One region of the Streptomyces spororaveus genome, then DNA from elsewhere that is predicted to be linked to it. Evidence: riboswitches for the same ligand, from Rfam matches in the RefSeq annotation. Region 1 holds a riboswitch; each other region holds the start of a gene.
The links. A riboswitch is a leader RNA that binds a small molecule or an ion and turns the genes downstream of it on or off. The one in region 1 is predicted to bind cobalamin.
Positions count from the first base shown of each region.

Region 1 (7,510 bases):
AACTGACAGGCGAAAACGCGGAAGGGGCCGCCGAGCATCTCGGCGACCCCTCCGCAGGCTGAAATCAGTACTGCAGTTCCACGTCCACGAATCCATAGATTCCGGCAGAACCATTTCCGGAACAGCTGGCCGTGGACCAGCCGCTCTTCACCCACGGCCCCGTCACATTGAATTGCCTGCCCGAGTTGCCGATGCATTCGACGACGACCCGATAGGCGTTGTACCCGTCCAGGCTGGTGCACGAGGCCCGACCGGTGTACCCGTTCACCTTCTGCTTCGAGCAACTGGCCGCGGACGCGTCCGCGAAGGCGGTTCCGCCCGCGAGCGGCACCGACAGGAGTGCGCTCGCCACCACGCCGGCGACCGCGAGACTCTTGAACTTCACCACGAGACCGCTCCCTTACCGCTGCACTTCGAAGTCGACCCGGAGGATCCGGGAACCGCAGGTCGTCCGCGAGGTGTTCCCCTCCCCGACGTACACCCAGCTGCCCACGCGCGTGAACGTGCCGGCGTTGTTGCCCATGAGGCAGGTCGCGACCACCCGGTACTTCGAGTACACGGCATTCGGGTCGTCGTTGGCCATGCAGTGCGCGACCGCTTCACTGCCGACGATTTCAGTGGTACAGCGAATTCCGGCAGAAGCGGTCGGAGCGGTTGCCACGACCACACCTCCCGCGAGAATTCCCGCCGAAGCAAGCAGGGTTGCCCCCTTGCGAAGAATCACCTTCACTCCCCCATTCGACCACGCGCAGAGAAGTTTCCCTGCGGTGTCACGAACATAGCAACGCGCCTCGTCCCGCCGCGATGGTCTGGACCATTATTGAGCAAGAATTGAGCTTTCGCCGCCCGAACGGGAATTTGAAATTCCAGGACGCATTGAATCTCTGGAATTCGGCCACGCGAGAATCAATTCACGCCACTCGGCCGGGACGGCGGCGGCAGCGGCAGCGGCAGCGGTGCGGCCGGTGCCCGGTGGGCCGACCGGGCGTCACCCTCCTTGCCCCCGAGCGGTGTTGCCATACCGATATGCGGACGGGGGGTGACGCTGGACACGTCCCTCGCCTAGATTTCCTGGCCACTCCTACAGGCCGTCAGCGAGGGGACACGACCGTGCCAGAGCAGTCAGTACCACCCAGCTCATCCCGCCCCACTCCCAAGTCCGTCGCCGCATGGGTGCTCGTCGGACTCGTCGGCGCCATCGGCTGGGGCGTACTGGCGCTCTCGCGCGACGAGGAGATCTCCGCCGCCTGGCTGCTCGCCGCCGCACTGGGCTCGTACGCGATCGCCTACCGCTTCTACGCGCGCTTCATCGCGGACCGCGTACTGAAGGTCGACGCCACCCGGGCCACCCCCGCCGAACGCCTCGACAACGGTGTCGACTTCCACCCCACCGACCGCCGGGTGCTCTTCGGCCACCACTTCGCCGCCGTCGCCGGCGCGGGCCCGCTCGTCGGACCCGTCCTCGCCGCGCAGATGGGCTACCTGCCGGGCACCATCTGGATCGTCGCCGGAGTCATCTTCGCCGGGGCCGTCCAGGACATGGTCACCCTCTTCTTCTCCACCCGCCGCGACGGGCGTTCCCTCGGCCAGATGGCCCGGGACGAGATCGGCCCCGTCGGCGGGGCCGCCGCCCTGGTCGCCGTGTTCGCCATCATGATCATCCTGCTGGCGGTGCTGGCCCTGGTGATCGTCAACGCCCTGGCGCACTCGCCCTGGGGCGTCTTCTCCATCGGCATGACCATCCCGATCGCCGTCTTCATGGGCTTCTACCTGCGCGTGCTGCGGCCGGGCCGGGTCACCGAGGTCTCCGTCATCGGCGTCGCCCTGCTGCTGCTCGCCATCGTCGCGGGCGGCTGGGTCGCCGAGTCCTCCTTCGCCGGGACCTTCACCCTGGAGAAGGAGACGCTGGTCATCTGGATGGTCGTGTACGGCTTCCTGGCATCGGTGCTGCCGGTGTGGATGCTGCTCGCGCCCCGCGACTACCTCTCCACCTTCATGAAGGTCGGCACCATCGCGCTCCTCGCCATCGGCGTGGTCGTCGCGATGCCCACCCTGAAGATGCCCTCGGTCACCGACTTCGCGGCCCGCGGCGACGGACCGGTCTTCGCCGGGTCGATGTTCCCCTTCGTCTTCATCACCATCGCGTGCGGCGCGCTCTCGGGCTTCCACGCCCTGGTCTCCTCGGGCACCACCCCGAAGATGATCCAGAAGGAGACCCAGGTCCGCATGATCGGCTACGGCGCCATGCTGACCGAGTCCTTCGTCGCCGTCATGGCGATCATCGCGGCCTGCATCATCGAGCCCGGCCTCTTCTTCGCCGTCAACTCCCCCGGCGGGGTCATCGGCACCACGGTCGAGTCCGCCTCCCAGGCGGTGACGAACTTCGGCTTCGCCATCACCCCCGAGGCGCTCGCGCAGGCCGCCAAGGACGTCGAGGAAGCCACGCTGCTCTCGCGCACGGGTGGCGCTCCGACCTTCGCACTCGGAATGTCGGAGATCTTCTCCTCCGTCGTCGGCGGCGCCGGGATGAAGGCCTTCTGGTACCACTTCGCGATCATGTTCGAGGCGCTCTTCATCCTGACGACGCTCGACGCCGGCACCCGCGTGGGCCGCTTCATGCTCCAGGACACCCTCGGCAACGTGCACAAGTCCTTCAAGGATGTCAGCTGGAAGCCCGGCGTGTGGTTCGCGAGCGCAATCGTGGTCGGCGCGTGGGGCTACTTCCTGTGGGTCGGCATCAAGGACCCGCTGGGCGGCATCAACCAGCTCTTCCCGCTCTTCGGCATCGCCAACCAGCTGCTCGCCGCGGTCGCCCTGGCCGTCTGCACCACGCTGCTGGTCAAGTCCGGCCGGCTCAAGTGGGCCTGGGTGACGGGCGTTCCGCTGGTCTGGGACGCCACGGTGACCCTCACCGCCAGCTACCAGAAGGTCTTCTCCGAGGACGTGAAGGTCGGCTTCTTCGCCCAGCGCGACAAGTACCAGGCGGGCATCGACACCGACAAGGTGCTGGCTCCCGCGAAGAACATGGACGACATGCACACGATCGTCACGAACGCGACCGTCGACGGCGTCCTGTGCGCGCTCTTCGCCGCCCTGATCGTCGTGGTCCTCGCGGACGCGGCCCGGACCTGCGTCAAGGCCGTCCGCGACCCGGGGTCGGCGACCCTCTCCGAGACCCCCTGGACCGAGTCGAAGATCGTCGCCCCGGCCGGGCTGATCGCGACCGCCGAGGAGCGGGCGGAACTCACCGCGGCGGGTCTGGATTCCGGCGGTGGGCAGGTCAAGGAACCGGTGGCCTGATGAGCGTACGCAGCGCGCTGGCGAAGGCGCGGTTCTACGTACGGGAGTTCTCCGGGGAGGCCGCGTACGACCGCTACGTGGCCCACGCCCGCTCCCACGACCCGGATGCGGAGGTCCTCACCCGCCGCGCCTTCGAACGGGCCCGTACGGACGCCCGCGAGGCGGACCCCCGCGAGGGCTTCCGCTGCTGCTGACGCACGTGAAGGGCCCCGCCGCGTCCTGCGGCGGGGCCCTTCGGCGTTGCTCAGCGCACCCAGTCCTTGAGGGGCTCGGTCGGGAGGGTGATGCCGACGGGGTCAGGGAGATGAACGTCCTTGCCGAAGGGAACGGTGCGGACTGTCTCGTACCGCCGCCCGTCGGGCTCGCTGTGAACAGAGACCTCACAGCTGTCCCTGTCGATCAAGAGGTAGACCGGAATACCGGTCTCGGCGAAAGCCCGAGGCTTCTCGATGCGGTCGCGCCGGTCGGTGTCGGAATCGTAGGAGGTGACCTCGACGACCATCAGGACAGGGTCCGGGGCGACCCATTCGCCTTGCGCCTTCATGAAGCCACTCGGCGCCAGAACGCCGTCAGGCCTGGCGCGCCCTTCGCGATACTGCTGCACTCGCAATCCCTGCTCGCCATACAGGAACAGGTCGGGCCGGTGCTGGATGCAGATGCGCAAGAGCCACTCGATGATCAGTCCGTGGTCCCCGTCCGGCACTGCCTTGACCCCCAGCTTCCCGTCGATGAATTCCAACCGCAGCCCCTCCACTTCTCTGGCGCCTATACGCGCGAGGGTCTCGAACTCCTCGGTCAGCATGTGGGGGCGGTCGGTCATCACGGTCATGCCTCGCTCACCTTCCTCGACGGTGCTGTCTCCGACGATAGCGCCGCCCGCCGGGGCCGTCCTGCACACTCGACCGCATGGACATGGTGATCAGGGCGGCGCTGCCCGCCGAGTACGCGGAGCTGGGTGAGATCACGGCGCGGGCCTATCTCACGGACGGGCATCTGGACTTCAACGAGGCCGACCCCTACCTGGACGTGCTGCGCGACGTGGCCGGCCGCGCCGCCCGGGCCGAGGTGCTCGTCGCCGTGCGGGAGGAACGGCTGTTGGGCGGTGTGACCTTCGCCGCTCCCGGCAGCCCGCTCGCCGACATCGCGGCTCCCGACGAGGCGGAGTTCCGGATGCTCGCGGTGGCTCACGAGGCGCGCGGCCAGGGCGCCGGCGAGGCTCTGGTGCGGGCCTGCGTCGAGCGGGCGCGGTCCCTGGAGGGCGTGACCGGCCTCGTCCTGTCCACCCAGCGCAGCATGGCCGGAGCCCATCGGATCTACGCGCGCCTGGGCTTCGTACGCACTCCGGAGCGGGACTGGGCGCCGATCGAGGGCCTGACACTCCTCACTTACCGACTCAAGCTGTAGCCACGCCGACACTACATGTGGGGGTTACCGCACAGGGCCGCCCCCACATGTATGCTCATGCCTGCTGTCGCCGCAGGGGAATCCGGTGCGAATCCGGAACTGTCCCGCAACGGTATGAAGTGTCCGGCTACCGGACGCCAAGTCCGATGACCTGCCGACAGCGCGCCCGGCTCGACCGATCCGGGTGCCGATTCGTCCGGGCCTCGCGGTTGGGCCGGTGGACGCCATGCGGGGTACGCGTTCTCGTCGCGCCCGCATGCGCCCGCTCGCGCCCCGCCCCGCCGATGACCCGGGCCGAGCGAGGGAGAGCTCCCGCCGTGACCATCGCGCCTTCCGCACCGCGCGCCGAGTCCACTTCTGGCGACAACACCGAGGGCCCGGGGGCCACGCTGCTGCGTACCCTCACCGAACTTACGGCGGACCTCCCCGACACCGACCCCGGCCGGGTCGCGGCCTCCGCGCTGCGCGGCCGCAGCTCCGCCGCCGACGACGCCGAGCTGCGCGGGCTGGCCACGGAGGCCGCCGCCGGTCTGATCTCCGAGGACCCGGCCTACTCCCGGCTCGCCGCCCGCCTGCTGACGCTGGCCGTGCGCGACGAGGCCGCGAGCCAGGGCTCGACCTCCTTCTCGGCCTCCGTCGAGGTCGGTCACCGCGAGGGCCTCATCGCCGACCGTACGGCCGAGTTCGTGCGCGCCCACGCGAGCCGCCTCGACTCGCTCGTCGAACTGACCCTCTCCGAGGGTGCCGACGACCGCTTCGGCTTCTTCGGCCTGCGCACCCTGCACAGCCGCTACCTGCTGCGCCACCCGATCACCCGTCAGGTCATCGAGACCCCTCAGTACTTCATGCTGCGCGTGGCCTGCGGTCTCGCCGCCGACGACAGCGTCCAGGCCGTGGAGGAAGTGGCCTCGCTGTACCGGCTGATGAGCCGGCTGGACTACCTGCCGTCCTCCCCGACGCTCTTCAACTCCGGCACCCGGCACCCGCAGATGTCCTCCTGCTACCTGCTGGACTCCCCGCTGGACGAGCTCGACTCGATCTACGACCGCTACCACCAGGTCGCCCGCCTCTCCAAGCACGCCGGCGGCATCGGCCTCTCGTACTCCCGCATCCGCGCCCGCGGTTCGCTGATCCGCGGCACCAACGGCCACTCCAACGGCATCGTGCCGTTCCTGAAGACCCTCGACGCCTCCGTCGCCGCCGTGAACCAGGGTGGCCGCCGCAAGGGCGCCGCCGCCGTCTACCTGGAGACCTGGCACGCGGACATCGAGGAGTTCCTGGAGCTCCGCGACAACACCGGTGAGGACCAGCGCCGTACCCACAACCTGAACCTCGCCCACTGGGTGCCGGACGAGTTCATGCGCCGCGTGAACGCCGACGCCGACTGGTCGCTGTTCTCCCCGGCCGACGTGCCCGAGCTGGTCGACCTGTGGGGCGACGACTTCGACGCCGCCTACCGCAAGGCGGAGGCGGACGGCCTGGCCCGCAAGACCATGCCCGCCCGCGACCTGTACGGCCGGATGATGCGCACCCTCGCGCAGACCGGCCAGGGCTGGATGACCTTCAAGGACGCCTCCAACCGCACGGCGAACCAGACCGCCGAGCCGGGCACCGTCGTGCACTCCTCGAACCTGTGCACCGAGATCATCGAGGTCACCAACGACGGCGAGACGGCCGTCTGCAACCTCGGCTCGGTCAACCTGGGCGCCTTCGTCCTCACGGAGACCGGCGAGATCGACTGGGAGCGCCTGGACGAGACCGTCCGCACGGCCGTGACCTTCCTCGACCGCGTGGTGGACATCAACTTCTACCCGACCGAGCAGGCCGGCCGCTCCAACGCCCGCTGGCGTCCGGTGGGCCTGGGCGCGATGGGCCTCCAGGACGTCTTCTTCAAGCTGAAGCTGCCCTTCGACTCCCCCGAGGCGCGGGCACTGTCCACCAAGCTCTCCGAGCGCATCATGCTGGCCGCCTACGAGGCCTCCTGCGACCTCGCCGAGCGCAGCGGCCCGCTCCCGGCCTGGGAGCAGACCCGTACCGCCCGCGGTGTCCTGCACCCGGACCACTACGACGTCGAGCTGAACTGGCCGGAGCGCTGGGACGCGCTGCGCGCCCGCGTCGCGAAGTCCGGCATGCGCAACTCGCTGCTGCTGGCCATCGCGCCGACGGCGACGATCGCCTCGATCGCGGGCGTGTACGAGTGCATCGAGCCGCAGGTCTCCAACCTGTTCAAGCGGGAGACCCTGTCGGGTGAGTTCCTCCAGGTGAACGGCTACCTGGTGGAGGAGCTGAAGCGGCTCGGCGTGTGGGACGCCCAGACCCGCGAGGCGCTGCGCGACTCCTCCGGCTCGGTCCAGGGCTTCGGCTGGATCCCGGCCGAGGTCCGCGAGCTGTACCGCACGGCGTGGGAGATCCCGCAGCGCGGTCTGATCGACATGGCGGCGGCCCGTACGCCGTTCCTGGACCAGTCGCAGTCGCTGAACCTGTTCCTGGAGACGCCCACCATCGGCAAGCTGTCGTCGATGTACGCGTACGCCTGGAAGCAGGGCCTGAAGACCACGTACTACCTGCGCTCGCGCCCGGCGACGAAGATCGCCCGTGCCGCGCAGGCGGCCACCCCCGTCGAGCTGCCGCAGGCGGTCGCCGACGCCGAGGCGCTGGCCTGCTCCCTTGAGAACCCCGAGTCCTGCGAGGCCTGCCAGTAATGAGCTCCAACGACAACAAGAACCTCCTGGACCCGGGCTTCGAGCTCACGCTCCGCCCGATGCGCTACCCGGACTTCTACGAGCGCTACCGGGACGCGATCAAG
Region 1 covers NZ_BNED01000005.1:3,158,763-3,166,272, forward strand. Annotated here, with positions in the region: gene Sspor_RS16290 (GntR family transcriptional regulator) at 1-6, shown strand, start outside; gene Sspor_RS16295 (hypothetical protein) at 65-388, opposite strand; gene Sspor_RS16300 (hypothetical protein) at 401-724, opposite strand; gene Sspor_RS16305 (carbon starvation CstA family protein) at 1,027-3,300, shown strand; gene Sspor_RS16310 (YbdD/YjiX family protein) at 3,300-3,494, shown strand; gene Sspor_RS16315 (Uma2 family endonuclease) at 3,545-4,129, opposite strand; gene Sspor_RS16320 (GNAT family N-acetyltransferase) at 4,207-4,704, shown strand; cobalamin riboswitch at 4,756-4,877, shown strand; gene Sspor_RS16325 (ribonucleoside-diphosphate reductase subunit alpha) at 5,022-7,406, shown strand; gene Sspor_RS16330 (ribonucleotide-diphosphate reductase subunit beta) at 7,406-7,510, shown strand, end outside.

Region 2 (7,510 bases), 1.2 Mb from region 1:
GTGGTGCGACGGCGGCAGGTCCGGGTCGTGGTAGATCGCGATCGGGTTCTCGCCGAAGCCGCGCGGCGGCTGGATCAGGATCAGCAGGTTCCCGCGGCGCAGGGCGGCGAGGACGATGTCGCCCTCCGGGTTCGCCGAGCGGTCCACGAACATGTTGCCCGGGGCCTCGCCCCAGTGCTCGGTCACGCTGTCGCGCAGCTCGGCCGGGAGCTCCGCGAACCACCGCTTGTAGTCGGCGGCCGGGATCCGGACCGGGTTGCGGGCCAGCTGCTCCTCGGTCAGCCAGTCCTGGTCGTGGCCGCCGGCCTCGATCAGGGCGCGGATCAGCTCGTCGCCGTCGCCGGAGACCAGACCGGGGATGTCCTCGGTCGGCCCGAAGTCGTAGCCGCCCGCGATGAGGGTGCGCAGCAGCTCCACGGCACTGGCGGGAGTGTCGAGGCCGACCGCGTTGCCGATGCGCGAGTGCTTGGTCGGGTACGCGGACAGGACCAGCGCGACCTTCTTGTCGCGGCGGTCGATGTGCCGCAGCCGGGCGTGCCGTACGGCGATCCCCGCGACCCGGGCGGCCCGCTCGGGGTCGGCCACGTAGGCGGGCAGGCCGTCCTCGTCGAGCTCCTTGAAGGAGAACGGGACGGTGATCAGACGGCCGTCGAACTCGGGCACCGCGACCTGCGTGGCGGCGTCCAGCGGGGACAGGCCCTCGTCGTTCTCCTCCCAGGCGGCACGCGACCCGGTCAGGCACAGGGCCTGCAGGATCGGCACGCCGAGACCCGCGAGCGCGCCCGCGTCCCAGGACTCGTCGTCGCCGCCCGCCGAGGCGGTGGCGGGCTTGGTGCCGCCGGCCGCAAGGACCGTGGTGACGACCGCGTCGGCCGATTCCAGCGCGGCGATCAGCTCCGGCTCGGGCGTGCGCAAGGAGGACACGTACAGCGGCAGCGCCTGGGCGCCGTGGCCCTCGATCGCCTCGCACAGGGCGTGTACGAAGGAGGTGTTGCCGCTCATCTGGTGGGCGCGGTAGTAGAGCACCGCGATCCGCGGGCCCTCGGCGCGCTGCGGGGTGCGCTCCAGCGGGCCCCAGGTGGGGGAGGCCGCCGGGGGCTCGAAGCCGTGGCCGGTGAGGAGCACGGTGTCGGAGAGGAACCGGGCCAGCTGGTCCAGGTTGGCGGGGCCGCCGTGGGCGAGGTAGCCGTGGGCCTCGGCCGCGATGCCGATGGGGACCGTGGAGGCCTCCATGAGCTGGGCGTCCGGAGCCTGTTCACCGGTCAGCACCACGACCGGGCGGGTCTGGCCGGGGGCCAGCAGCAGGTCGAGGCCGTCCTGCCAGGCGCGGAGGCCGCCGAGGAGGCGTACGACGACCAGGTCGACCCCGTCGAGGAGGCCGGGCAGGTCGTCGAGGGGGAGACGGGAGGGGTTCGCGAACCGGTACGGGACGGGGCCGTCCGCCGTGTTCGCTGCGCGGGCGCTGAGCAGATCGGTGTCGGACGTCGACAGCAGCAGGATCATGCGGCGGCAGGCCTTCCTCGGGGTTTCCGCGCCCCGGGCAGTGTGAGGACAGCGGGAGTTCCTGACTCACCCCGGTCGCCGGATCGCTCCGCGGGGTTCACAGTGGCGGGACCGCGCCGGAATCGCACCGGGCTTCCTCCCATGTCGCCGTCCTCGGCGACGGCGGGCCGTATGGTCCGCCGGAAGGTCATCTTAGGGGCGAGCGGCTCCCGCCGGGGTGGGTGGGGTGGCTGGTGGCTCCCGCCGGGGTGGCGGCCGGCTCCGAAGGGGTGGGGCGGGGCGGCTTGTGGGTGCGGCGCCGTTGCCGGGGCTCTGCCCCGGGCCCCGCGCCTCAAACGCCGGCGGGGGGGGGTGTACCGGGCGGCGGGGCGGGTGGGGCCGGGGGAGTGGCGTGCGCGGCGGCGGGGACGGAATCGCTGGTCGGGGTGGTGACGGACACAGGTCCGGGGGTCGCAATCGTGGGTATGCTCGCGGCCATGCCCCAGCCCCCCTCCGCCGCATCGCGGGACGAACCCGTCATACGGGAGCGCGGTGACGCCTGCCCGGGCGCGCTGCGGCTGCACGCGGCGGACGACGGGTTCCTGGCGCGGGTCCGGTTGCCGGGCGGGCTGCTCACCGTGCGGCAGGCCGAGGCGCTGGCGCTCGCCGCCGACCGGTTCGGTGACGGGCACCTGGAGCTGACCTCGCGCGGCAACGTGCAGCTGCGCGGGCTCGCCGACGGCTGCGGCGCCGGGCTCGCGGAGCTGCTGGACGGGGCCGGGCTGCTTCCCGCACCGAGTCATGAGCGGGTACGGAACATCGTGGCCACGCCCATGTCCGGCTTGGACGGCCCGGACGGACCGGACGGACCCCGGGATCCGGCCCGGCCCGACGCGCTGGCCTGGGCCATGGAGTTCGACCGGCTGCTGTGCGCGAGCCCCTGGGCGGCCGCGCTGTCCGGGCGGTTCCTGTTCGCCTTCGACGACGGGCGCGGGGACGTGGCCTCGCTCGGCCCCGACGTGACCGTGCTCGGCCGTCCCGAGGGCCGGGCGCTGGTCCGGCTGGGCCGCGCCGCCGACGCCGTGGAGCTCGCCGGACGGGACACCCCCCGGGCGGCCCTGTCGGCCGCCCGGTACTTCCTCGACGCCGTCGCTGCCGCGGGCACCCAGGCCTGGCGGGTCTCCGAACTCCCCGCCGAACACGCCCTGGAAACCGCCGAGTTCGTCCGGCGCCTCGGCGCCGCCGGGATCGCCGCCACGCCCGCCGGCGCCCCGCGCCGGCCGTACGCGGCCCCGCCCCGGCCGGGGCGGTCGGCCGGGCACGACGGCCGCGCCACCCTGTGCGTGCTGCCCCCGCTCGGCCGGCTCGGTTCCGCCCAGTGGCGGGTCCTGGTACGGGTCGCGGACGAGGACGGGAGCGGCCGGCTGCGCGTCACCCCGTGGCGCAGCGTCGTCCTGCCCTCGGTGGGCGGGAACGGGGCCGGCCGGATCGAGGACGCCGGGCTGGTCCTCGCCCCCGACAGCCCCTGGCAGTCCGTCACCGCCTGTACCGGGCGCCCCGGGTGCGCGAAGTCCCGCGCGGACGTACGCGCCGACGCGCGCGCCGTCGCCGACCTCGCGCGGGGTCCGCTGCCCGTGCACTGGTCCGGCTGCGAGCGCCGCTGCGGACACCCGCGCGGCACCGCCTGGGTGGACCTGGTCGCCACCGGCTCCGGATACCGGCTCGCCGCGCCCGGCCGCCCCGTACGCGACGACGTACGGCCCTCCGAACTTGCCGCGGCACTCGCGGACGCCCGCACCGACCCCGACGTAGTGAAGAAATGAGCGAGTACACCGTGTTTGAGTACGAGAAGGACGGCGCGGCCATCTACCGCCAGTCCTTTGCCACGATCCGCGCCGAGGCGGACCTCTCCGGGCTGCCCGACACGGTCGCCCAGGTCGCGGTGCGCATGATCCACGCCTGCGGAATGACCGACCTCCCGCAGGACCTCGGGTTCACGCCCGAGGTCGTGCTGCGCGCCCGCGCGGCGCTGGAGGCGGGCGCGCCGATCCTGTGCGACGTGCAGATGGTCGCCAGCGGTGTCACCCGTAAGCGGCTGCCCGCCGGCAACGACGTGATCTGCACGCTCTCCGACCCGGCCGTACCGGAGCTCGCCGCGAAGATGGGCACCACGCGCAGCGCCGCCGCCCTGGAGGTCTGGCGCGACCGCGGGCTGCTGGAGGGCTCGGTGATCGCCGTCGGCAACGCGCCGACCGCGCTGTTCCGGCTGCTGGAGATGATCGAGGAGGGCGCTCCGCGCCCCGCCGCCGTCATCGGGGTCCCCGTCGGCTTCATCGGCGCCGCCGAGTCCAAGGACGCCCTCGCCGCCCACCCCTCGGGGCTCGACCACCTGATCGTGCGCGGTCGGCGCGGTGGCAGCGCGATGGCCGCCGCCGCCGTCAACGCCATTGCGAGCGTGGCCGAATGAGCGCCCCCGAGGCACAGGCCAAGGGCCGTCTGTACGGGGTCGGGCTCGGCCCCGGCGACCCGTCGCTGATGACCCTGCGCGCCGTCGAGGTGATCGGCGAGGCGGACGTCGTCGCCTACCACAGCGCCCGCCACGGCCGTTCCATCGCCCGCTCGATCGCCGCGAAGCACCTGCGCGCCGACCACGTCGAGGAACCGCTGGTCTACCCGGTCACCACCGAGACCACCGACCACCCCGGCGGCTACCAGGGCGCGATGGAGGAGTTCTACGAGGCCGCCGCCGCCCGGCTCGCCGCGCACCTGGACGCCGGCCGCACCGTGGCCGTGCTCGCGGAGGGCGACCCGCTCTTCTACGGCTCGTACATGCACATGCACAAGCGGCTCGCCGACCGCTACGAGGCCGAGGTCATCCCCGGCGTCACCTCGGTCAGCGCCGCCGCCGCCCGGCTCGGCACCCCGCTCGTCGAGGGCGAGGAGGTGCTGACCATCCTCCCCGGCACCCTGCCCGAGGAGGAGCTCACCGCCCGCCTCGCCGCCACCGACTCGGCGGTCGTGATGAAGCTCGGCCGGACCTTCCCCGCCGTCCGCGGCGCGCTGGAGAACAGCGGCCGGCTCGCCGAGGCCCGCTACGTCGAGCGCGCCACGATGGAGGGCGAGCGCACCGGACTCCTCGCCGACATCGAAGCCGACAGCGTGCCGTACTTCGCCGTCGCCGTGCTCCCCAGCCGGATCGGCAACCCGGGCAGCGTGCCGTCGGGCCCCGGCGAGGTCGTCGTCGTGGGCACCGGACCGGCCGGCCCGCTGTGGCTCACCCCGCAGACCCGGCGCGCCCTCGCGGACGCCGAGGTGCTCGTCGGGTACACGACGTACCTGGACCGGGTGCCCGTCAGGCCGGGCCAGATCCGGCACGGATCCGACAACAAGGTGGAGTCGGAGCGCGCCGAGTTCGCCCTCGACCTCGCCCGGCGCGGCAAGCGGGTGGCCGTGGTCTCCGGCGGGGACCCCGGTGTCTTCGCCATGGCCACGGCGGTGCTGGAGGTCGCCGGGCAGGCGGAGTACAAGGACGTGCCGGTACGGGTCCTGCCCGGGGTGACCGCGGCCAACGCGGCGGCCGCCGCGGCCGGCGCCCCGCTCGGCCACGACTACGCGACGATCTCCCTCTCCGACCGGCTCAAGCCCTGGGAGGTCATCGCGGAGCGGCTGCGCGCGGCCGCCGCGGCCGACTTGGTCCTCGCCCTCTACAACCCCGGCTCGCGCAGCCGGACCTGGCAGGTGGCGCAGGCCCGCGAGCTGCTGCTGGAGCTGCGCCCGCCCGAGACCCCGGTGGTCGTCGCCCGCGACGTGGGCGGCCCCGAGCAGTCGGTACGGATCGTCACGCTCGCCGGACTGGAGCCGTCCGAGGTCGACATGCGCACGATCCTGCTGATCGGCTCCTCGCAGACGCAGGTCACCGAGCGGGCCGACGGATCGAGGATCACCTGGACCCCGCGCCGCTACCCGTGAGCGTGACCGGCTCCGCGTGCGAGGCCGAGTGAGCCGAAGGAGAGGGCCCGGTACCCGGGGGCGGTCCGCCGCCGGGCACCGGGCCCTCTCCGCGAGCGCTCGTGACAAGAAGCGCTCCGCCGGAAGCCCTCCGCTAGAAGGCTTCCGCGCTGCCCAGCCAGTTCAGGGCCGCGCTCACCGAACCGGTCTCCGGTACGCCCTCCGGGACCGCGGGGCGGCGTACGACGAGGACCGGGATGCCGGCTTCGCGGGCCGCGGTGAGCTTGGGGGCGGTGGCCGAGCCGCCGCTGTCCTTCGTCACCAGGACGTCGATCCGGTGCCGGGCGATCAGCTCCCGCTCGTCGTCCAGGGTGAACGGGCCCCGGGCGAGCAGGACGTCCAGCCGCGGCGGCACCGGCGCCGCCGGGGGGTCCACCGAGCGCACCAGGAACCAGGTGCCGGTGAGGTGCGCGAAGGTGTGCAGGCCCATCCGGCCGGTGGTCAGGAACGCGCGGGAGCCGAGGCCGGGCAGCCGCACGGCCGCCTCTTCCAGGGAGTCCACGAAGGTCCAGTCGTCGCCCGGCCGCGGTGTCCAGCCGGGGCGCCGCAGGGCCAGCACCGGCACGCCCGTCAGCGCCTGGGCCTCGGCCGCGTGGAAGCTCATCCGCTCCGCGAAGGGATGGGTGGCGTCGACGACGCGGGTGACGTCGTGCTCGACGATCCAGGCGGCGAGGCCCGCGATCCCGCCGAAGCCGCCGATCCGGGTCTCGCCCGGCGGGAGCACGGGCGAGGCGACCCGCCCCGCGAGCGAGGTGGTCACCCGGCACGAGGGATCGGGGGCCAGCGCCTCCGCGAGGCGGCGGGCCTCCGTCGTGCCGCCCAGGATCAGGACGTGGTGGGCGGGCAGGGGAGCCGGTTCAGCAGACATGCCGGTCGCGCTCGGGCGAGTACAGGTGGCTGTCGCGGAACTGCTCCGCGCCGAGCGTGCGGCCCACCACGATGACGGCGGTGCGCACCAGCCCGTGCTCCTTCACCTGCGGGGCGATGTCGGCCAGGGTGCCGCGCAGGATCAGTTCGTCGGGGCGGCTGGCCATCGCCACGACCGCCACCGGGCACTCGGCGCCGTAGTGCGGCAGCAGCTCGTCGACGACGCGGTCGACGTAGCGGGTGGCCAGGTGGAGCACCAGCAGCGCGCCGCTGCGGCCCAGCGTGGCCAGGTCCTCGCCGGGCGGCATCGGGGTGGCCTGCTGGGCGATCCGGGTCAGGATCACCGTCTGCCCGACGGTGGGGACGGTCAGCTCCCGCTTGAGGGCGGCGGCGGCCGCGGCGAAGGCCGGGACGCCCGGGACGACCTCGTAGGGGATGCCGGCCGCGTCGAGCCGCCGCATCTGCTCCGCCACCGCGCTGAAGATCGACGGGTCGCCGGAGTGCAGCCGCGCCACGTCCCGGCCCGCCTCGTGGGCCCGTACGCACTCGGCGACGATCTCGTCCAGGTTGAGCTGCGAGGTGTCGACCAGGCGGGCGTCCGCCGGGCACTCGGCCAGCAGTTCGCGCGGCACGAGGCTGCCCGCGTAGAGGCAGACGGGGGCGGCGGCCAGGGTCCGGGCACCGCGCACCGTGATCAGGTCGGCGGCGCCGGGGCCCGCACCGATGAAGTACACGGTCATGTTCGATCCTTCTCCTCGGTCGATCCGTCCGGCCCGGCGGCCGGCCCGTCCGACTTCGTCACTGACCACTGGGTGACCGGCATCGCCTGCCGCCAGCCCGTGAAACCGCCGACCGGCACGGCGTGCGCGACGGCGAGCTTGACCAGTTCGCCGCCGTGGCGCCGGTAGCGCTCGGCGAGCACCGCCTCCGACTCCAGGGTGACGGTGTTGACCACCAGGCGGCCGCCCGGGGCCAGTGCGGCCCAGGCCGCGTCCAGCAGGCCGGGCGCGGTCAGCCCGCCGCCGATGAACACGGCGTCGGGGGCCGGCAGCCCGGCCAGCGCGTCCGGCGCGGCGCCGATGACCACCCGCAGGCCGGGGACGCCGAGCGCCGCCGCGTTGCGGGCGATGCGTGCGGCCCGCTCCGGGACGCG
Region 2 covers NZ_BNED01000005.1:1,980,987-1,988,496, reverse strand. Annotated here, with positions in the region: gene cobN (cobaltochelatase subunit CobN) at 1-1,503, opposite strand, end outside; cobalamin riboswitch at 1,546-1,677, opposite strand; gene Sspor_RS11670 (ferredoxin-like domain-containing protein) at 1,980-3,305, shown strand; gene Sspor_RS11665 (precorrin-8X methylmutase) at 3,302-3,949, shown strand; gene Sspor_RS11660 (precorrin-2 C(20)-methyltransferase) at 3,946-5,451, shown strand; gene Sspor_RS11655 (cobalt-precorrin-6A reductase) at 5,585-6,358, opposite strand; gene cobM (precorrin-4 C(11)-methyltransferase) at 6,348-7,097, opposite strand; gene cbiE (precorrin-6y C5,15-methyltransferase (decarboxylating) subunit CbiE) at 7,094-7,510, opposite strand, start outside.
Region 2: another riboswitch for cobalamin. It lies ahead of cobN (cobaltochelatase subunit CobN); the one in region 1 lies ahead of Sspor_RS16325 (ribonucleoside-diphosphate reductase subunit alpha).

Region 3 (7,510 bases), 4.0 Mb from region 1:
CCGCACGGGCCGACATCGTCCCCGGGGACTGCCGCGAGGCCATCCCGGTCGACGCCGACATGTACATCATCAAGAACATCCTGGAATGGGACGACGACAGCACCCGCAGGACCCTCGCCAACGTCGTCGAGGCGGCCCGCCCCGGATCCCGGGTCGTCATCATCGAGAACCTGGTCGACGACACCCCGTCGATGAAGTTCACCACGGCCATGGACCTGCTGCTGCTGCTCAACGTCGGCGGCGCGAAGCACACCAAGGCCAGCCTCTGCGCCCGTATGGAGGACGCCGGACTGGTGATCGGCGAGATCCGGCCGGTCAACGCGTACCTGCACGCGTTCGAGTGCACCGTGCCCGGGTGACACCCGCCGGTATAGGGCCGAACGCCTTCGAGACCGGCACGAAGCCGGTCTCGAAGGCGCCTGCGGGAGTCCCGGGTGCCGGTGTCAGGCCGCCAGGGCGTTGTTGACGAGGTCGAGGAACTCGCGCGGCGACTTGCACCGGTCAGCGTCGGCGGGCAGCGGCCGGCTGTGCCGGTTCTCCAGCTCACCGACGATGCCGAGGAGCCCCAGGGAGTCGAGCCCCCACTCGTCGAAGCCCGAGTCGGGTCGGCTCGCCATGGCCGCGGGGTCGACGGTGACGCCCGCACCCTTCTTCATCAGGGCGGCCAGTTCTTCCATGGTCAGTCGAGCGGTCATGACGGACAACTCCTCAGGCTTGGGCCGGCGTACGCCGGTCGGTGATCAGGCGCATTTCAGAGCGCGCGAGGAAGCGTGAGATCTCCTGGTCGGTGGTCGGGACGCCGTCTTTGGCGCTGTCGAGCAGCCGGGCGAGCACCGCCGCCTTGTGGCCGCCCTCGACGCCGAGGGCCAGAGCGGGGCGCGCGTCGAGCGGGCCGCGCAGGTCGAGGAGCCGCACGACGATGTCGTCGCGCTGGAAGACGGTGCTGCCCTCGATGGGGCTCGTCGGATCGTCCACGGCCGCCTCGTCCTGCCCGGCGAGCAGCCGGGCGAGCGCCATGCCGCACCCGTCCTTCGCGGGGTAGAACAGGGCGTGCCGCGTGACGTCCGCGGACTCGCGGCCGCCGGCCGCCACATGGTGCACCGCCGGGAGCGCCGCACGGGTGAAGAACACCCGGGCCGATCCGGGGTCGCTGAGATCCCGGTCCTGCTCCAGGTACGGGTTGATGGCCTCCTCCAGCGCCTGCACCTCCGGCTGCTGGGCCACATGGCGCAGGGCCGCGAGGAGGTCGCCCTCGACCTCGACCGCCCGCACGACACGGTTGCCGTGCATGAAGAGCGAGGTGCGGCGCAGCCGGGTGTTCTCGTCGACCTGGGCCTGCGGGGACGTGTAACCGGCCAGGAGTTCCGCCACCACCGGCTCGCTGCCGGGTTTCACGGTGAAGGTGAGCGCGTGGCGGACCACGCCGTCACCGCGCCGCGGAGCGACCTGGAGGCTGCCCGGGGCCCGGTCCGCGGCGCCCGGCGAGGCGGTGGCGGAGGCGGCGACGGAGCCGGCGGAGGGCGGGCCGGTGAGGGAGGGTGAGCCGTGGCCCGGTCCCTTGCCGGTCTCCCGCAGCACGCTGAAGCGCAGCGAGCGGGTGTCCCGTACGCAGCCGTGGAGCGGCTGCACCGACGCGACGTGTTCCTCGCTGTTGACCCAGGCCAAGAACCGCGGTGCGCTCTCCCACTCGCTGGTGATGAGCCACTGCGACGGATTCTCGATCGACTGGCACAACTCGTCGCTGATGTGTCCGGGGACGGAGGACACCTGTTCGCGGAGATGTTCGTACACCTCCAGGAACTGATTCTGCGCACCGTCGTACAGATCCAGCAGCAGCACGACCCGAAGCCTCGAGCCGTCGAAGGCGGACTGGGATATCCGTTCCGACAAGGTTGTCATCGTTCACACTCCTTCGAGACCACACGGTCGCCACGGGCGGCGCCACCCGAACCGATCGTTGTCCCGTAATCCCTGCGGCGCGAGAGGAGAGAACCAAGCGGGTGAACGGGCGAGGGAACCGGCCTCGTACAGGGCATGGAAGAGCCATGAAGGAAAACGTCGACCACCACGTCCCGGTCCTCATCGTGGGCGGCTCGCTGGTGGGTCTGTGCACCTCGCTCTTCCTCGGCCGGCACGGCATCGAACACATGCTGGTCGAGAAGCACGCGGGTACCTCGATGCACCCACGCGGACGCGGTATCAACGTACGGACGATGGAGCTGTTCCGGGTCGCCCGTGTCGAGGACCGGATCCGTGAGGCCGCCTCGGTCCTGGCGGACAACCACGGCATCCTGCAGGGTGGCTCGCTGACCGGTGACGACCAGGAGTGGCTCTTCGAGGAGATCGACCCGGGCGGCGCGCTCGCGCGCTTCAGTCCGGCGGCCTGGTGTCTGTGCAGCCAGAACGACATCGAGCCGGTCCTGATGTCCGTTACCCCCACGCTGGGGGCCGACCTGCGGTTCTCCACCGAACTCCTCTCCTTCGACCAGGATCCGGGCGGGGTCACCGCGATCGTGAAGAACCGGGAGACCGGCGAACACAGCACGGTGCGGGCGGACTACCTCGTCGCCGCCGACGGGCCGCGCAGCCCCGTGCGGGAGGCGCTCCGGATCGGCCAGAGCGGCTCCGGGGACCTGTTCCACAACGTGAGCATCACCTTCCGGTCGCGGATGCTGGCCCATGTGGTCGGCGACCGGCGTTTCATCGTGTGCTACCTGACCAAGCCCGACGCCGACGGGGCCCTGCTGCCGGTCGACAACGGCGAGCGGTGGGTCTTCCACGCGCCCTGGCACCCGGATCGGGGGGAGACCCTGGAGGACTTCACCGACGAGCGCTGCGTGGAGCACATCCGCCGGGCCGTCGGCTCCCCCGACCTGGACGTCGAGGTCACCGGGAAGGCCCCGTGGCACGCCGCCGAGCGGGTCGCCGAGCGGTATGCGGTCGGCCGGGTCTTCCTGGCCGGTGACTCCGCCCACGAGATGTCCCCCACCGGGGCGTTCGGCTCGAACACCGGCATCCAGGACGCGCACAACATCGCCTGGAAGCTCGCCGCGGTGCTGAACGGTTCGGCCGGGCCGGGGCTGCTGCAGACCTACGAGGCCGAGCGGCTGCCGGTGGCCCGCGCGACGAGCGAGCGCGCCTCGGCGCGTTCGGCCGAGCACAGCCACCCGGGATACGAGCCCGACCCCGAGCCCATGTCCGCCGCCGGGGCCGCGCCCGGGGCCGAGCCCGACCCGGCCCCGCCCGGTGGCGCCGGCCGGCAGGGCGGGGTCCTCTCCGTGGCCATGGGCTACCGCTACAACCGGGGCGCGGTCCTGGGAGCCGACCCGGACCGACCCGTCGTACCCGAACGGATGCGGCTCTGCGGCGATCCGGGCAGCCGCGCACCGCACATGTGGCTCTGCGGTCCGGGGGATCCGGAACCGAAGTCCACGGTGGACCTCTACGAGCGCTCTTTCGTCCTGCTGTGTTCCGAGGACGCGCCGTGGCGTGCCGCGGGGCGGTCCGTCGCCGAGCAGCTGGGCCTGCCGCTGGACGTGTACGCGATCGGCACGGGGCCGGAGGCGGACCTGATCCCGGCGAACGGCGGTGACTGGACCGAGGTGCACGGCACGACCCCGGAGGGTGCGGTCCTCGTCCGCCCGGACGGGTTCGTGGCCTGGCGCTCGCCGCAGGCGGTGGCGGATCCGGAAGCGGTCCTCCACGAGGTCCTGACCACGCTGCTGGACCGGTCCTGAGCCGACCGGTCCCGTCGTCGCCGTTCCGCCTGCCGCGGGCACGAAGGGCGCCGTCCGGTGGAGCGATCCACGGGACGGCGCCCTTCACCTGGCGACGACGGCGGACCGGGTCATCCCGTCACCGGGTCATCGCGTCACCGGGTCATCGTGCCGTTTTCGAGCCGAGGCCCCCGGGAGTCCTCGGCACCCAGTCGAGGGTCGCCGAGGCCTGCTTCGGATCCGGCTCGCGCATGGTCACGCGCCAGCCGTCCTCCCCGGTGCGTCCGGTGAGGCGGACCACGAACGACTTGGTCTGGCCCGTGTCGTGGAAGTACACGACGACGAGCTGCCGCACGGACCCCTCGTCGTAGAACTCCGCGGTCACCTTCCCCTTGGCGCCCTCGTGGAAGGCCCGGATCCAGTTCCGGGCGGTCCGCTCCACGTCCCCCTTCGCGTCGTCGGGGTCGGCGGCGAGGGCCTCCACCCCGTCGGTCTTGCCGTCGGCGAGCCGCCAGATCAGCTGCTGGGTGATCCGGAGGGACGCGGAGGTGGGGTACCCGACCACGCCGAGCGGCTCGTGGTTCGCGTAGTCGGTCGCGTACCGCAGCTCCTCCTCGTCGGCGGCGCACGCGGTGAGAGTGCCCCAGGCCAGCACCGACACCAGGCCGGCGCGTACGAGGAGGGCGGCCCTCGGGCGGGCGCTCATCGCACGACCTTCGAACCGAGCTCGCCCGGCGTCTTCGGTATCCAGGGCTCCACGGCGGTGGCTTCGGCGGGGCCCGGCTCGGCCATCCCCACCCGCCAGACCTCCTTGCCGTCCAGCATCACGGCCCGGACGTAGAGCTCCTTGATCTGGCCGGTTTCATGCAGGTAGAGCACGACGGTCTGCCGGTACGACCCCTCGTCGTAGAACTCCGCGGTGACCTTCCCGCCGGCGCCCTTGCGGAACGCGGCGACCCAGTTCTCGGCGGTCTTCTCGGGGATGTCCTCGCCCTGTTTGTCGGACACCAGTGACGCCAGCCTGTCGACGTCGCCGTCGGCGATCCGCCACACCACCTCCTGGGCGATGCCCAGCGATCCGGTGGAGGGGTACCCGACGACGGAGAGCGGCTGGTGGCTGCTGTAGTCCCCGGTGTAGTTCATGCCTTCGGTGTCTTGCTCCGCCGAGCAGGCGGTCAGCGAGCAGAGTGCCAGGGCGCAGACGAGTGCGGCGCGCGGGACCGGTACAGCCATACTTCCTCGGTCTTCCGGTGGTCATCGAGCGATCTCGATGCAGGGAGCTGCAACGTACTGCTCTGACCGGGCAGTTTGATCCGGTAAACGGACAAGCCGGACACAACTCGCGCCTCAGTGATGCAATTCACTCAATGGCCGGATTTCGCCCCCGTGCGTCTCGCCCCGCCATCCGGAATGCGGACAACTCCGCGCGCCACCGGGCGTCGCCGTCTACTCTGGCCGGGCAGCTGGTTCGCCCCGTCCGCCAGGCGGGATGCGTCGTAAGAGGGAACCCGGTGGGAATCCGGGACTGCCCCGCAGCGGTGAGCGGGAACGACCGCCGTCATACGCACTGGGCCCGGCCGGGTCTGGGAAGCGACGGCCAGTAGGAGTCTCGTACGGCATCCGTACGACGGGACGCGCCCGCGAGTCCGAAGACCTGCCCGTTGCCCGTGCGCGGCCGATCGCGCACGGAAATCCCGGTGACCTCGTGGGCGGGTCGGCGACACATCAGGCGGACGACCGCGAGCACGTGCAGCCGCACGCGCCCGTACCCGGTCGGGATCCGCCCGGTTCGTCATCCCTTCGCGCCCTCGGCCCCTCACCGGGTCCACAGGAGAACGCTCGCGAAGGAGAGTTCCGTGACCAGCACGACCCCCGCCGCCGGCCGGCCCACCGTGGCCACCGTGTACGGCTACCCCCGCCAGGGCCAGAACCGCGAACTGAAGAAGGCCGTCGAGGGCTACTGGAAGGGCCGCCGCACCGCCGACGCCCTCCGGGAAACCGCCCGCGACCTGCGCCGGACCAACTGGCAGCAGCTGGCCGACGCCGGTATCACCGAGGTGCCGACCGGTGACTTCTCGTACTACGACCATGTGCTGGACACCAGCGTGATGGTCGGCGCCGTCCCCGAGCGGCACCGCGCCGCCGTCGCGGCCGACCCCCTCGACGGGTACTTCGCGATGGCCCGCGGCACCCAGGACGTGGCGCCGCTGGAGATGACCAAGTGGTTCGACACCAACTACCACTACCTGGTGCCGGAACTCGGCCCGGACACGGTCTTCACCGCCGACTCGACCCGGCAGGTCGCCGAGCTGACGGAGGCACTCCGGCTGGGGCACACCGCCCGCCCGGTCCTGGTCGGGCCCGTCACCTACCTGCTGCTGGCCAAGCCCGCCCCGGGCGTGGCCGCCGGCTTCCACCCGCTGGCGCTGCTCGACCGGCTGCTGCCCGTCTACGCCCGGGTCCTGGCCGACCTGCGCGCAGCCGGAGCCGAGTGGGTGCAACTGGACGAGCCCGCCCTGGTACAGGACCGGACCCCGGCCGAGCTGAGCGCCACCGCCCGCGCGTACCGGGAGCTCGGCGGATCGGGCGACCGCCCCAAGTTGCTCGTCGCCTCCTACTTCGACCGGCTCGGCGAGGCCCTGCCCGTCCTGGCCAAGGCGCCCGTCGACGGGCTCGCCCTGGACTTCACCGGGGCCGCGGCCGCACACCTCGCCGACCTCGCCGCCGTCGGGGGCCTGCCCGGCAAGCGCCTGGTCGCCGGTGTCGTGAGCGGCCGCAACATCTGGATCAACGACCACGAGAAGTCCCTCACCACCCTCGGCACCCTCCTGGGACTCGCCGACCAGGTGGACGTGGCCGCCTCCTGCTCCCTGCTCCACGTTCCGCTGGACGCCACCGCCGAACGGGACATCGACCCGCAGGTCCGGCGCTGGCTCGCCTTCGCCCGTCAGAAGACCGCGGAGGTCGCCACGCTCGCCCGGGGCCTGGCCCGGGGCACGGACGCCATCGCCGCCGAACTCGCCGCCAACCGGGCCGACCTGGCCTCCCGCGCCGGATCCGCCCTCACCCACGACCCCGCGGTCCGGGCCCGCACCGCCGCCGTCACCGACGCGGACGGGCGTCGCCCCCAGCCGTACGCCGAGCGGACCGCCGCCCAGCGGGCGCACCTGGGCCTCCCGGCGCTGCCGACGACCACGATCGGATCGTTCCCGCAGACCGACGAACTGCGCACGGCCCGCGCCGACCTGCGCGCCGGACGCATCGACACCGCCGGCTACGAGGACCGCATCCGGGCCGAGATCCGGGAGGTCCTGGCCTTCCAGGAGAAGGCCGGCATTGATGTCCTGGTGCACGGCGAGCCCGAACGCAACGACATGGTCCAGTACTTCGCGGAGCGGCTCACCGGCTACCTGGCCACCCAGCACGGCTGGGTCCAGTCCTACGGCACCCGCTACGTCCGGCCCCCGGTCCTGGCCGGCGACATCTCCCGTCCCGACCCGATGACCGTGCGCTGGACCACGTACGCGCAGTCGCAGACGTCCAGGCCGGTCAAGGGCATGCTGACCGGCCCGGTCACCATGCTGGCCTGGTCCTTCGTCCGCGACGACCAGCCCCTCGCCGACACCGCCCGCCAGGTGGCGCTCGCCCTGCGCGACGAGGTGGGCGACCTGGAGGCGGCCGGCACCCCGGTCATCCAGGTCGACGAACCCGCCCTGCGCGAAACGCTCCCGCTGCGGGCCGCCGACCACGCCGCCTACCTCGCCTGGGCCACCGAGTCCTTCCGTCTGACCACC
Region 3 covers NZ_BNED01000005.1:7,142,658-7,150,167, forward strand. Annotated here, with positions in the region: gene Sspor_RS34805 (methyltransferase) at 1-359, shown strand, start outside; gene Sspor_RS34810 (acyl carrier protein) at 444-695, opposite strand; gene Sspor_RS34815 (SchA/CurD-like domain-containing protein) at 709-1,899, opposite strand; gene Sspor_RS34820 (FAD-dependent oxidoreductase) at 2,046-3,737, shown strand; gene Sspor_RS34825 (hypothetical protein) at 3,880-4,422, opposite strand; gene Sspor_RS34830 (hypothetical protein) at 4,419-4,949, opposite strand; cobalamin riboswitch at 5,164-5,392, shown strand; gene metE (5-methyltetrahydropteroyltriglutamate--homocysteine S-methyltransferase) at 5,573-7,510, shown strand, end outside.
Region 3: another riboswitch for cobalamin. It lies ahead of metE (5-methyltetrahydropteroyltriglutamate--homocysteine S-methyltransferase); the one in region 1 lies ahead of Sspor_RS16325 (ribonucleoside-diphosphate reductase subunit alpha).

Region 4 (7,510 bases), 2.7 Mb from region 1:
GTCGCCCGGTCCGTCCGGTCGTGGCGCAGCCACTGCCAGATCTGGACGCGGGCGATCTCGGCGGTCGCGGCGTCCTCCATCAGGCCGTACAGGGCCACGGCGCCGCTGCCGCGCAGCCAGGCGTCGAAGTAGCGCAGGGCCACGGCGACGTTCGAGCGGATGCCCTCGCGGGTGGGGGGTGCGGCGATCCGGCGTACGGACAGCAGGTCGGCGGCCGTGATCTCGACGTCCTCCCGGGTCCGGTCCAGTTGGTTCGGCCGCTCCCCCAGCACGCCGTCGAAGACCTCGCGGCAGACCGGCACCAGTCCCGGGTGGGCCACCCAGGAGCCGTCGAAGCCGTCCTCCGCCTCCCGCTCCTTGTCGAGGCGGACCTTGGCGAGGGCGGCGGCGTTCGCCTCCGCGTCCCGGCTGGGGACGTGGGCCGCCATGCCGCCGATGGCCTGGGCGCCGCGCCGGTGGCAGGTGCGGACGAGCAGCTCGGTGTAGGCCCGCATGAAGGGGGCGGTCATGGTGACCGCGGCCCGGTCGGGCAGCTGGAAGTCGGTGCGGTGGCCGAAGGTCTTGATCAGGCTGAAGAGGTAGTCCCAGCGGCCCGCGTTGAGTCCCGCGCTGTGTTCGCGCAGTTCGTGGAGGATCTCCTCCATCTCGAAGGCCGCGGTGATCGTCTCGATGAGGACGGTGGCGCGGACGGTGCCTCGGGGGATCCCGAGGAGTTCCTGGGCGAGCAGGAAGACATCGTTCCACAGGCGCGCCTCGTACCGGTTCTCCAGCTTGGGCAGGTAGAAGTACGGGCCGTGGCCCGCGTCGATCTGCCGCTGGGCGCAGTGGAAGAAGTACAGGCCGAAGTCGACGAGGGACGCGGACAGCGGGCGGCCGTCGATCTCCAGGTGTTCTTCGAGAAGGTGCCAGCCGCGCGGCCGGACCATGATGGTCGCGAGCTGCGCGCCGAGGCGGTACTCCTTGCCCTCCGGGGTGGTGAAGTCGATGCGCCGTTCGATGGCGTCGAGCAGGGTCAGCTGGCCGCCGATGACGTTGGTCCAGGTCGGGGCGGTGGCGTCCTCGAAGTCGGCCATCCAGACCTTGGCACCGGAGTTCAGGGCGTTGACGGCCATCCGCCGCTCCGGCGGGCCGGTGATCTCGACGCGGCGGTCGGTGAGTCCGGGCGCGGGCGGCGCGACGCGCCAGTGCGGGTCCTCGCGCAGGGCGCGCGTGGCGAGCGGGAAGCCGAGCGGGGTGCCCCCGGCCAGGTGGCCCGAGCGGCGGTGGCGCTCCTTGAGGACCTCCCGGCGGCGGTCCGCGAAGGCGGTGTCGAGCCGGCCGATGAACTCCAGGGCCTCGGGGGTCAGGATCTCCTCGTGGCGCTCACCCGGCGCACCGAGGACCTGGACGCTGCTGGTCAGAGGCGAGAGGGGCATGCGGTTCTCCTCAGCGGGGGCGGTGGGTGGGTGCCCGGGGGAGGTCCCCCGGGCACCCGTCGCAGGAACTCGGCGCACAGACGGCCTAGTGGAACTGCTCTTCCTCGGTGGAGCCGGAGAGCGCGGTGGTGGAGGAGGCCGGGTTGACGGCGGTGGAGACGAGGTCGAAGTAGCCGGTGCCGACCTCGCGCTGGTGCCTCACGGCGGTGAACCCCTGGGCCTGGGCGGCGAACTCGCGCTCCTGGAGGTCGACGTACGCGGTCATGCCGTGCTCGGCGTAGCCGCGAGCGAGGTCGAACATGCCGTGGTTGAGGGAGTGGAAGCCGGCCAGGGTGATGAACTGGAAGCGGTAGCCCATCGCGCCGAGCTCCCGCTGGAACTTGGCGATCTGGTCGTCGTCCAGCGCGGCCTTCCAGTTGAAGGACGGCGAGCAGTTGTAGGCCAGCATCTGGTCGGGGTACCGCGCGTGGATCGCCTCGGCGAACTCCCGGGCCTGCGCGAGGTCCGGGGTGCCGGTCTCGACCCAGATCAGGTCGGCGTACGGGGCGTAGGCGAGGCCGCGGGCGATGACGGGGGCCATGCCGCCCCGCACGTGGTAGAAGCCCTCGGCGGTGCGCTCGCCCGTGCAGAACTCCGCGTCGCGTTCGTCGATGTCACTGGTCAGGAGGGTCGCGGCGAGGGCGTCCGTGCGGGCGATGATCAGGGTCGGGGTGTCGGCGATGTCGGCCGCCAGACGGGCCGCGTTGAGGGTGCGGACGTGCTGGGCGGTCGGGACGAGGACCTTGCCGCCGAGGTGGCCGCACTTCTTCTCGGAGGCCAGCTGGTCCTCGTAGTGGATGCCGGCCGCACCCGCCGCGATCATCGCCTTGGTGAGCTCGAAGGCGTTCAGGGGGCCGCCGAAGCCGGCCTCGGCGTCGGCGACGATCGGCGCGAGCCAGTCCGTGGTGTCGGTGCCGCCCTCGGCGGTGGCGATCTGGTCGGCGCGCAGCAGGGCGTTGTTGATCCGCCGGACCACCTGGGGCACCGAGTTGACCGGGTACAGGCTCTGGTCCGGGTAGGTGTGACCGGCCTGGTTGGCGTCGGCGGCCACCTGCCAGCCGGAGAGGTAGATCGCCTGGAGTCCGGCGCGCACCTGCTGCACCGCCTGGCCGCCGGTGAGCGCGCCGAGGGCGTGGATGTAGTCCTGTTCGTGGAGCTGTCGCCACAGCCGCTCGGCGCCGCGCCGGGCCAGGGTGTGCTCCTCGCGGACGCTGCCCGAGAGCCGCACCACGTCCTCGGCCGTGTAGGTGCGCTCGATGCCCGCCCAGCGGGGGTCGTCGGCCCACCGCTGCTTGAGCTGCTCGGCCGCCGCCGTCGTGTTCGCCTCTGCCATGACCGTCACCGTTTCCATCCGTCGCTTGTCTTGCCAAGGAGCCGGTCCGTGAGCCCGGCACCTTGGCACTCTGTGCCTGGTGGGGAGCTGCGGCCGCCGGACCCGGCCCTGGGCCGAAGCTGAGCAATGCTGCCGATCCGCCGGATCGAACTGTCTGGATGGCCGAAATCAGGGCGTGAATCGGGCCAGTCGGTTCTTCCCGGCCACCGTGTCCGGCGGGCCGCAGCACCGACTCTGGCAGTGACACCGGGTGCCATCAAGGAGGTACATCTGCCAAGCTCTGCGAATCTTCGGGGCGACAATTGCCAAGGTTGCGAAGCCCGGAGGTCGTGAAGATCCCCGTATCCTGGCGGCTCGTTCCGGCCCGGCAGACGGCGAGGGAGTGCGGTGGGCAAGACGTACGCGGGAGCGCGGCTGCGGCGGCTTCGTGAGGAGCGGCGGATGACCCAGGCCGACCTGGCCCGGGTGCTCGCCATCTCCCCCAGTTACCTCAACCAGATGGAGCACGACTCCCGGCCGCTCACCGTTCCGGTCCTGCTGCGGCTCACCGAGGCCTTCGGGGTGGATCCGGGGTTCTTCTCGGAGCGCGACACCAGCCGGCTGGTCGCCGACCTGCGCGAGGCGCTCGCGAACGAGGTGGCGCAGGCCCGCGTCTCCCCCTCCGACCTGGCCGAACTGGCCACCCGGATGCCCGCCGTCGCCTCGGTCCTGCTGGACCTGGGCCGCCGCGCCCAGCTCCTGGCCGAACGCCTCGCCGACGCGGCCGACGGCAGGGACGTGGCCGCCGACAGCCCGCGCTCGCCCCACGAGGAGATCCGCGAGTTCTTCTACCGCCGGCAGAACTACCTCCACGACACCGATCTCGCCGCCGAAGACCTCGCCGTCGAGATCGGCATCCGCCCGGGGGACGTCGTCCGTGCGCTGACCCGCCGGCTCTCCGAGCGGCACGGGATCAGGACGGCCACGGACTCCGACCGGCTGCACCACTACGACCCCGCCGCCCGCGTGCTGCACCTGTCGAACCGGCTCCGGCCGGGACAGCAGGCGTTCCGGATGGCCACCCAGCTGGCGCTCGTCGAGTACGGGGCCGAGCTGGACCGGCTGGCGGCCGAGGACTTCGCGCCCGGCTCCCCCGTCCACGCCCTCGCGCGGATCGGCATCGCCAACCACTTCGCGGGCGCGCTCATCCTCCCGTACCGCGCCTTCCACGCGGCCGCCGAGGAGTTCCGCTACGACATCGAGCGGCTCACCGACCACTTCGGGATCGGCTACGAGACGGTCTGCCACCGGCTGAGCACCCTGCAACGGCCCAGGCTGCGCGGGGTGCCTTTCTCCTTCGTGCGGGTGGACCGGGCCGGGAACATGTCCAAGCGGCAGTCGGCGACCGCGTTCCACTTCTCCCGGGCCGGCGGCACCTGCCCGCTCTGGAACGTCTACGAGGCGTTCGCCGCGCCCGGCCGTATCCACGTCCAGGTGGCGGCCATGCCCGACGGGCAGCGGTACCTGTGGACCGCCCGGGCCGTCACCCGCCACCGCGGCGGCTGGGGCGAGCCCGGCAAGACCTTCGCGATCGGGCTCGGCTGCGAGATCCGGCACGCCTCGCGGCTCGTCTACGCCGACGGGCTCGACCTCGGCAACACGGCGGCCGCCACGCCCATCGGCATGGGCTGCCGCCTGTGCGAACGGCTCGACTGCCCGCAGCGCGCCGTGCCGCCGCTCGGCCGGGCGCTGGCCGTGGACGAGAACAGCAGCACCTTCGTCCCGTACCCGGTGACCGGGAACCCTGCCCCGGCCCGGGGCTGAGCCGGCGTCAGGCACCGTCGCACAGAGGGCGCGCGGCGGCTCTGGACTTACTAGGACGTCCAACTATATGTTCGTGGCACAAGGTCCGCGGTGCAGGGAAGCCGGTGAGAAACCGGCACGGTCCCGCCACTGTGACCGGGGAGTGTGCTGCCATCCACACGCCACTGACGAGGTCTGTCGGGAAGGCGGGCGGCACGCGGGGATCCGGGAGTCAGGATACCGGCCGCGGATGTTCCGTGTTGTCCACGAGGATGGAGCAGACACGCATGGCACCGGTTTGTACCCACGACCCTGGTGATCCGGCGGAGCGCGCGCACACGTTCGCGCGCTCATAGGTCGTCCCTTTCGGCCCAGTCCCACGGCCTTCCCCAGCGGCGCACCCGATCGGGTGCCGTTCGCCGGCCCGCCGTGCCATCCCCGGATCCCACCTGACGAGAGCAGGCATCCATGGTCCGTGAACTCACCCATTTCATCGGCGGCAAGCACACCACAGGAACCTCCGGTCTCTTTTCCGACGTGTACGACCCCAACACCGGCGCCGTACAGGCCCGGGTCCCGCTCGCGGGGCGGGCCGACACCGAGGCCGCCATCGCCGACGCCGAACAGGCGCAGGCCGACTGGGGGCAGTGGAACCCGCAGCGCCGCGCACGCGTGCTGCTGCGCTTCCTCCAGCTGGTCGAGGACGAACGGGACTCCCTCGCCCGGCTGTTGTCGTCCGAGCACGGCAAGACCGTCGCCGATGCCCACGGCGACCTGCAACGGGGCCTGGAGGTGGTCGAGTTCGCGGCCGGTGTCCCGCACCTGCTGAAGGGCGAGTTCACCGACAACGCGGGCACCGGGATCGATGTGCACTCCCTGCGCTCCCCGCTGGGTGTGATCGCCGGGATCACCCCCTTCAACTTCCCCGCGATGATCCCTCTGTGGCAGGCCGCACCCGCCCTGGCCTGCGGCAACTCCTTCATCCTGAAGCCCTCCGAACGCGACCCGTCCGTACCGCTGCGCCTCGCCGAGCTGTTCCTGGAGGCCGGCCTGCCGCCCGGCGTGCTCAATGTGGTCAACGGCGGCAGGGAGGCCGTCGACACCCTCCTCGAAGACCCCCGCGTCCAGGCCCTCGGCTTCGTCGGCTCCACCCAGGTCGCCGCGCACGTCTACGCCGCCGCCGCGGCCCACGGCAAGCGCGCCCAGTGCTTCGGCGGCGCCAAGAACCACATGGTCGTGATGCCCGACGCCGACCTCGACCAGGCCGTGGAGGCCCTCATCGGTGCCGGCTACGGCTCCGCGGGCGAGCGCTGCATGGCCATCGCCGTCGCCGTTCCCGTCGGCGAGGAGACCGCGAACGCGCTGGTGGCCAAGCTGGCCGAGCGCATCGCCACTCTGCGCGTGGGCCGCTCCGACGACCCCGAGGCCGATTTCGGGCCCCTGGTCAGCCGCGACGCCCTCGACCGGGTGAACCGCTACGTCGGCATCGGGGCCACCGAAGGCGCCGAACTCGTTGTGGACGGCCGAGGGTTCACCCTGCCCGGGCACGGCGACGGCTTCTTCGCCGGAGCCACCCTCTTCGACCGGGTGACCCCGCAGATGCGGATCTACCGCGAGGAGATCTTCGGCCCGGTGCTGTCCGTCGTACGGGCCGCCGACTACGAGGAGGCCCTGCGCCTGCCCACCGAGCACCCGTACGGCAACGGCGTCGCGATCTTCACCCGCGACGGCGACACGGCACGCGACTTCACCCGCCGGGTGGGCGCCGGCATGGTCGGCGTCAACGTGCCCATCCCCGTCCCCGTCGCCTACCACACCTTCGGCGGCTGGAAGCGGTCCGGCTTCGGCGACCTGAACCAGCACGGCCCCGACGCCATCCGCTTCTGCACCCGTACCAAGACCGTCACCTCGCGCTGGCCCTCCGGGGCGAAGGAGGGCGCGAGCTTCACCCTTCCGACGATGGGTTGAGCCGGTGACCACGACCCTCACCCCCGATCAGCTCGCCCTCGCCGAGGTCACCCTCGACTTCGCCCAGGAGCAGCTCGGCCCGTACGCCGTCACCTGGGACCAGGACAAGCACTTCCCGCTGGACGTGATCCGGCGGGCGGCGGAGCTCGGGCTCGGCGGCGTCTACGTCCGCGAGGAGCACGGCGGTTCCGCCCTCGGCCGCGGCGACGGCGTCCTCGTCTTCGAGGCCCTCGCCACCGGCTGCCCCTCCATCGCCGGGTACCTCTCCATCCACAACATGGTCGGCTGGATGATCGACCGGTACGGGGACGCGGACCAGCGGTCCCGCTGGCTCCCCGGCCTGTGCTCCGCCCGGTCGCTCGGCAGCTACTGCCTGACCGAACCCGGCGCCGGGTCCGACGCGGCCGGGCTGCGCACCCGGGCCGAGCGCACCGACGACGGCTATGTGCTGACCGGGGTCAAGCAGTTCATCTCCGGCGCCGGCGCCTCCGAGGTCTACATCGTGATGGCGCGCACGGGCGGGGAGGGCCCGGGCGGCATCTCCGCGTTCGTCGTCGAACGCGCGGACCCCGGGGTCTCCTTCGGCCCGAACGAACGCAAGATGGGCTGGAACGCCCAGCCCACCCGCCAGGTGATCCTCGACGGGGTCCGCGTCCCCGCCGACCGGCGGCTCGGCGCGGAGGGCGACGGCTTCCGCATCGCCATGAACGGCCTCAACGGTGGCCGCCTCGGCATCGCCGCCTGCTCGCTGGGCGGTGCGCAGAGCGCCCTGGACCGCAGCCTCGCGTACCTGGCCGACCGGCAGGCCTTCGGGAACCGGCTGCTGGACGCCCAGGCCCTGCAGTTCCGGCTCGCGGACATGGCCACCGAGCTGGCCGCGGCCCGCGCCCTGGTCCGCCAGGCCGCCGACGCGCTGGACCGGGGCGACCCGCTGGCCCCGCAGCTGTGCGCGATGGCCAAGCGGTTCGCCACG
Region 4 covers NZ_BNED01000005.1:452,516-460,025, forward strand. Annotated here, with positions in the region: gene aceB (malate synthase A) at 1-1,415, opposite strand, end outside; gene aceA (isocitrate lyase) at 1,501-2,787, opposite strand; gene Sspor_RS04770 (short-chain fatty acyl-CoA regulator family protein) at 3,175-4,590, shown strand; cobalamin riboswitch at 4,662-4,832, shown strand; gene Sspor_RS04775 (CoA-acylating methylmalonate-semialdehyde dehydrogenase) at 5,038-6,537, shown strand; gene Sspor_RS04780 (acyl-CoA dehydrogenase family protein) at 6,542-7,510, shown strand, end outside.
Region 4: another riboswitch for cobalamin. It lies ahead of Sspor_RS04775 (CoA-acylating methylmalonate-semialdehyde dehydrogenase); the one in region 1 lies ahead of Sspor_RS16325 (ribonucleoside-diphosphate reductase subunit alpha).